Linked DNA regions of Gimesia benthica. The protein of the gene in region 1 interacts with the protein of each later gene in a pairwise test. Links are inferred from orthologs where the notes say so. Each region holds a gene or a part of one and is shown in the gene's direction. Other genes may lie near its edges. The genes, in order: accC and ribD.

Region 1 (3,215 bases):
GCTGGTTTAATTTCGCGAGAAGCCTATTACAATGTACATGGGCAGGCAGGCCTGCGCTCCATTTTCGAGTGGCGTCAGAAGTTCTCTGATCGTAATAAGTAAGAAAAACTGACGTAAGTCTCTTATTTAAAAGGGTTATGGATGTTGGGGCTCTGCCTGATTTTATTGCAGAAACTTCCCGGTTGCGCTTGGTATTCTCGGGGGTTTTGGCTTAGAATCTCTCCCAACACAAGTCAGACAGGGTAGATAGTGCGCGCAATCAGTGAATGCGATCCTTTCCCGGCATCAATTTGATTCTTCAAGAAACCGGAACGCACCACTGGCAGCAGTGAGCGTTGAATGCCCTCATTACAGCAGGCAAAGCACGTGCAGCTTGAGAATATGAAATAAGGTAGGTCAATGGCAAAGAACGAGGTGCCGAAAGGCGAGCCTTTCGATTTGGAAAAACTTCAGACACTGTTTGAAATGATGGAAAAGCACGGATTGACGGAAGTCAATCTGAAGCGGGGCGAAGAAACCTGGAAGCTGCGTCGCGGTCCCCAGGAAACCATTTCCATGGTTCCCGCAACGCATGCTGTTCCTCAAGCGGTTCCGCAACCCGTTGCAGCGGCTCCTGCCGCTCCGGCGCCGGCACCTCAGGAAGCAACTCCTGCTGCTGATTCGGGGCCTGCCATCAAGAGCCCGACCGTGGGGACCTTTTATTCCTCACCCAGTCCCGATGATCCACCGTTCGTCAGTGTAGGATCCAAAGTCAGCGCTGATACGATTGTCTGCATTGTCGAGGCGATGAAGGTCTTCAATCAGATTCCCGCCGAGCTCAATGGTACCATCAGCGAGGTTCTGGTCAAAGATGGTGAAGCGGTCGAATTCGGCCAGCCCCTGTTCAGAATCAGCCAGGGCTGAGACCCGTTGTCGTACCATGGTCGCCGGTCGCGATCGGAATGTCAGATGTAGGATCCTTTTACCAAGTCAAAACATATGTTTCAGAGAATACTGGTTGCCAACCGAGGAGAAATCGCACTGCGAGTGATTCGTGCCTGTCGTGAAATGGGCATTGAGACAGTCGCGGTCTTCAGTGAAGCAGATCGTGGTGCTCACTACCTCTCACTGGCTGACGAAGCCTACTGTATCGGACCTGCTGCAGCGACCGACAGTTACCTGATGATCAACCGGATTATCAGTGCTGCTGAAATCGGTAACGTGCAGGCGATTCACCCCGGCTACGGGTTCCTGGCAGAAAACGCGCATTTTGCGGAAGTCTGTCGGAGCTGTAACATCGAATTCATCGGACCTCCCCACGAAGCAATGGCACAGCTGGGCGATAAAGTCTCGGCACGTGAAATTGCCAAAAATGCCAACGTACCTGTTTCGCCGGGTACCGAAGGTCTGGTTACCGACGAAGCCGAAGCCCTGCGGGTGGCCCAGGAGATCGGTTATCCCGTACTGATCAAGGCTACCGCCGGCGGTGGTGGTAAAGGGATGCGAGTCGCCCGGAATGACATTTCGCTGAAAGCCGGTCTGAAAGCAGCCGCTGCCGAAGCGGAAGCCGCATTCAAAAATTCCGGCGTTTACATTGAGAAATACATCGAGAATCCACGGCACGTGGAAGTCCAGATCCTCGCGGACAATCATGGCACCGTACTCCACCTCTGGGAGCGGGACTGCAGTCTGCAGCGTCGTCACCAGAAGCTGGTGGAAGAGAGCCCGGCTCCGAACCTGCCTCAGTCGGTTCGCGAAGAAATCTGTAAAGCGGCCTGCCGCCTGATCGAAGAAGCCGGTTATACCAATGCCGGTACGGTCGAGTTCTTGGTAGGGCCGGATAACCAGTTCTACTTCATCGAAGTCAATGCCCGTATTCAGGTGGAACATCCCGTGAGCGAAGAGGTGACGGGGCTCGACCTGATCAAGCAGCAGATCCGTGTTGCGGCAGGCGAAAAACTGGAACTGAAGCAGAAGAACGTTCCCTGCAATGGCTCCGCAATTGAACTGCGTATCAATGCCGAAGACCCCGACAATGATTTCCGGGGTTCGCCGGGTAAGATCACCAAACTGCGCGTTCCCTCAGGTCCCGGAGTGCGGTTTGATTCGCATATCTATGAGGGCTATACCGTCGGCCCTTATTATGACTCCCTGATTGGCAAGCTGATCGTGCATCGGCCGACACGCGAGGAGTCACTGGCGTGTATGCGTCGATGTCTGGATGAGTTCGTCATTGAAGGGATTAAAACGACAATTCCTCTGGCGAAGAAGATCTTCAATCATTCGGCCTTTATTGAAGGTAAAGTCGATACCACGTTCATTGAACGTACCTGGTAATCGCCGGCCGGTTGAAGTTGATGATCACGGATGGTTCTGTATTGTGACAGGCTCGTGGAAACTGCGTTCGTGGTTCCGCAGAGAGAGTCCCCTGATGTCAGAACGAATCTGGAGATCAGACCGAAGTTCGCTCATCTCTAGTTGTGGTATGGTACATTTTTGAGCCTCAGTCACTGACCGGAGGCCTTACTTTTACGAACAGATAACAGGAAGAATAATGAGAGTTGGTATTTTAACTGGTGGTGGTGACTGTCCTGGTTTGAACCCGGTAATCCGCGGTGCCGTCCGCGTGATCTGCAATGCTGGTGGCGAAGTCTACGGCCTGCTGGAAGGCTGGCGGGGAGCCATCGAAGGCAACTACATCGAACTGAATTCGGAAAACACTGACGACATCATTTTCAAAGGGGGAACCATCCTCGGTTCTTCCCGTACGAACCCCTACAAGAACGAAGCAGAAGATGTTCCTAAAGTACGCGAAACCTTCGAGCGTCTGGGCCTCGACTGCCTGATCGCCATCGGTGGTGATGACACCCTCGGTGTCGCGAACAAACTGTGGAACGATTACAAGCTGCCCGTGATCGGCTGTCCCAAGACAATCGACAACGACCTGAGCTCCACCGATGTGACCTTCGGTTTTGACACTTCCATCAACATCGTGATGGAAGCCGTTGACCGTCTGCGGACCACAGCCGAATCGCACCGCCGGATCATGGTTGTCGAAACCATGGGCCGTCATGCAGGCTGGATCGCGCTGTTCTCCGGATTGGCAACCGCCGCCGATTACACGCTGGTTCCCGAAGTGCCCATCGAAATGGATCGCATGGTCGAAGTTCTGAAAAAGCGTCGCGCTAACGGCAAGATGTACGGCATCATCATCGTCAGCGAAGGTGCACAGTTCA
Region 2 (3,295 bases), 850 kb from region 1 along the record:
TTTTCCGCTGGAGCTTCCCTCAGAAAATGCCCATTCTCAAACGACGGGAACTGGAAGCGGAGCAGTGGAAAGTGCTGCTTTCCAAGACGTGGCCGGAAACTCCCCTGGCAGGACTGGACGGGAAAACGCCTGTTGAAGCGGCGAAGGATGAGAGTCTCAAAGTATCGCTAACCGCGGCCGTGTACGTTCTGGACGCACAGACGCTTTCTCTGGGCCATTTCCTGGACTTCGCAGAGCTGTCTCCCGCGCTGGAAGTTTCCGAGCTGCCTGCGCTGGAGATTGACGAGTCGTCGCAGTTCAATACGTGTTCCTCAATGACACAGAACCGGATTCCGGTTAAGGAATTGAGTGATCGGCAATTGATGTATATCTTCAATCGGGCTTTATTAATTCGGCATCCCCGTTTTCTGTATGACGTGTTGATCGAAGTTCTCAGCAGGGATGAATGCAAAAAAGAAGTCGACCTGGATCGCGTCTACACTACGCTGACAGAGATCTGTCATAAGAAGAATCAGCGTGCAGAGATGCTGTCCTGGATTCACAAAGGTCAGGAAAACGCGCAGGCGAGTCAGGCGTTTGAGAATGAACTCCAGTGGAAGATGCGTGAGTTGTCTTTCCGGCTGGAAGACACTTCGGATCCAGGGCTCTCTGATTTCATGAAAGAGATCTGGGACAAATATGGGAAAAAGATGCCTCAGATCAGAGAGTACCTGAAGGCATTCGCGCAGGCCTTTGATCTGGATCTTCCCTGGATGAAAGAATCGTCACTGTTGGATACCGGTGATCTGGCGGGCAATGTTTCCAGCGAAGGGATCTGGGCACCTGGTGAAGCGACTCCCGAGGCGGATTCCGGTTCGGGATCGAAGCTCTGGCTGCCGGGGCAATCGTAATCATCCGGAGTTGATTCTGCGGGGCAGGATCAACTCAATGCTGTCACCTGAAGTAAAGTGATTTAGGCCGTGGATCCGATCAGTCAGTTTTCCAGCCCTGAAGCTGTCATGCAGCGTGCCCTGGAGCTGGCCCGCCTGGGGCAAGGTTTTGTAGAACCCAACCCCGCTGTGGGCTCGGTGATCGTAGATCATCGGCTACAGCTTCTGGGAGAAGGCTATCATCAAAAGTGTGGTGGTCCCCATGCAGAGATCCACGCGCTTCAAATGGCAGAAGAAAAGGCCCGTGGGGCGACTGTTTATGTGACCCTGGAACCCTGCTGCCATCAGGGGAAGACCGGCCCCTGTTCCCAGGCATTGATACAGGCGGGTGTGAAAAAAGTTGTGATTGCGATGCGTGATCCTGCACCGCATGTGGACGGTGGTGGAATCGCTGATCTCAAAGCAGCCGGGATTGAAGTCGAAGTCGGACTTTTAGAAGAAGAAGCACAGAGACTTGTGAGGCCTTTTGTGAAGCGAGTAACACAGGGGTTGCCCTGGATACATGCCAAATGGGCCATGACGCTCGACGGAAAGATTGCCAGCCGTACAGGGCATTCGCAGTGGATCTCCAACAGCAGGTCACGTGCAATCGTGCATGAGCTGCGGGGGCGTATGGATGCAATCATGGTGGGGCATCAAACGGCACTGTCGGACGATCCCCTGCTCACTGCGCGACCTGCAGGAAAGAGTACACTCACGCGAATTGTCGTTGATTCTCAGGCGACGCTGTCCTGTAAGTCCAAGCTGGTTCGTACCATTTCTGAGGCTCCCGTGCTGGTGGTGGCTCATCCATCTGCGCCGGCGGAAAATATACAACGGCTGGAACAGGCCGGTGTCGAAGTGTGTCTGATAGCAGGTGACACTGATTCAACCCGCCCTGACCTCACATTATTTATGAGGGAGCTGGGGCGTAGAGAGATGACAAACGTGCTGATCGAAGGGGGCGGTGGGTTGCTGGGCTCTGGTTTCGATGCAGGGCTGATTGACGAGGTGCACGTATTCCTCGCTCCGAAGCTTGTTGGTGGAGCGGCCGCGATCACACCCATGGCGGGAATCGGCCTTGAGCAGATTCCCTCTTTTGAAAACATCACCGAACTGGAAGTGCAGCAGTTGGAGTCCGATCTTTACTTGCACGGACGGGTGGTGTATCAGGCTTCAGAGTGTGAAGGTTCTGTGGAACCAAAATCAGTTTAGCGAACGTGAGAGCGTATCCAGCAGGGTACGCAGTTCCGGACGTTGTCTGATCACACCGACCAGGGCGTATTTGCTCAGGTTGCTGCCATACATCTGGCGGTTCAAGGTGGGGCGTACTTCGTCTTTGAAGTAGCGATCCTGGCGGAAGCGGATCGCGGCATAGCAGACTGCCATAGCCACCAGGCCCAGCCCCAGATCCAGATACCAGCCATCCCAGCTCAGTTCCATTTGGCGATGGATGAGAACGCAGGCCCAGAACCAGGTCAATAGCGCGATCCAGACCGGACGGGCGACCAGGGCATTGAGCCGTTCGTTGGCGTGTACCAGATGCCCGTAGAATTCGGGACTGGCCATCTCATCCAGTGGACGCTCTTTCTGGAAATTTTCACAGACCAGTTCACCATGATTCCGTGAAACAATCACTGACTCTCCTTCCTCGGGTAGAAAGTCAGCCAAGTATTCCAATTCCTCAAAGGGTGTGCTCATTCCTTTTCCCTTATCTTAATTCTCACCGGTTAAAGTATCGCTTTGTTTATGAAGCTGAAACACACTGATGTGCATTAAGATTTCGTTTCAATTACAGGAAACTTCCAGCGCGTTGGTAATGATTAGAAAGATCGAATCACATTTATTATTTTATCTAAATCATTCTCGACGACAATAGGTCCGTTCGAAAAAGGCGTTTTGTTTACGCCATGATTCATCAGTTTTTCATCCAGATGTTCATCAGTCGCAGAATGGTATGCTACGGTCGCGTTGGGATCTTTCAGCTGATGCCCGGTCAGAATGCAGACGACGCGATCGCCGGCGGCAATGACGCCTTCTTCTCTAAGGAGTCGGGCTCCAGCGACGCTTGCTGCACTGGCAGGTTCGCAGCCGAGACCACCAGCGCCGACTTGAGCTTTGGCATCCAGTATCTCCTGATCACTGACTTCACGCACGATGCCGTCACAGACATCGAGGGCACGGAGTGATTTAGAGAAATTGACGGGACGATTGATTTCGATCGCACTGGCCAGAGTGGAAGCCCGGCGATTTTCCTGATCCATCTTCGTGAAGAAATCGGAAGAGCGATCGCGGTCATAGCGACCTCCGTTCCAGCGGAGCCCCTCTTTTTCATAGAGCTGATACAGAGTGTTGGCGCCCTGGGCGTTGATGATCGCCAGACGCGG

Evidence for each region.
Region 2: the proteins of accC (region 1) and ribD interact in binary tests that used the Escherichia coli proteins (3 or more experiments, as listed by UniProt). The link is inferred for Gimesia benthica from one-to-one orthologs.

Annotation. Positions count from the first base shown.
Region 1 is NZ_CP043930.1:3,289,851-3,293,065, reverse strand. The notes cover bases 255-3,147. They hold accC (acetyl-CoA carboxylase biotin carboxylase subunit), read left to right. Parts: upstream 255-978; coding sequence 979-2,316; downstream 2,317-3,147. Other genes in these bases: F1728_RS12450 (6-phosphofructokinase), read left to right, coding at 2,534-3,147; accB (acetyl-CoA carboxylase biotin carboxyl carrier protein), read left to right, coding at 400-903. Also shown: F1728_RS12465 (M24 family metallopeptidase), read left to right, coding at 1-10; more of F1728_RS12450, read left to right, coding at 3,148-3,215. UniProt on the Escherichia coli protein: This protein is a component of the acetyl coenzyme A carboxylase complex; first, biotin carboxylase catalyzes the carboxylation of the carrier protein and then the transcarboxylase transfers the carboxyl group to form malonyl-CoA.
Region 2 is NZ_CP043930.1:4,143,062-4,146,356, forward strand. Bases 69-3,041 are described here. They hold ribD (bifunctional diaminohydroxyphosphoribosylaminopyrimidine deaminase/5-amino-6-(5-phosphoribosylamino)uracil reductase RibD), read left to right. Parts: upstream 69-959; coding sequence 960-2,123; downstream 2,124-3,041. Other genes in these bases: F1728_RS15940 (SEC-C domain-containing protein), read left to right, coding at 69-890; F1728_RS15950 (hypothetical protein), read right to left, coding at 2,115-2,609; thrC (threonine synthase), read right to left, coding at 2,732-3,041. In the rest of the region: more of F1728_RS15940, read left to right, coding at 1-68; more of thrC, read right to left, coding at 3,042-3,295. UniProt on the Escherichia coli protein: Converts 2,5-diamino-6-(ribosylamino)-4(3h)-pyrimidinone 5'-phosphate into 5-amino-6-(ribosylamino)-2,4(1h,3h)-pyrimidinedione 5'-phosphate.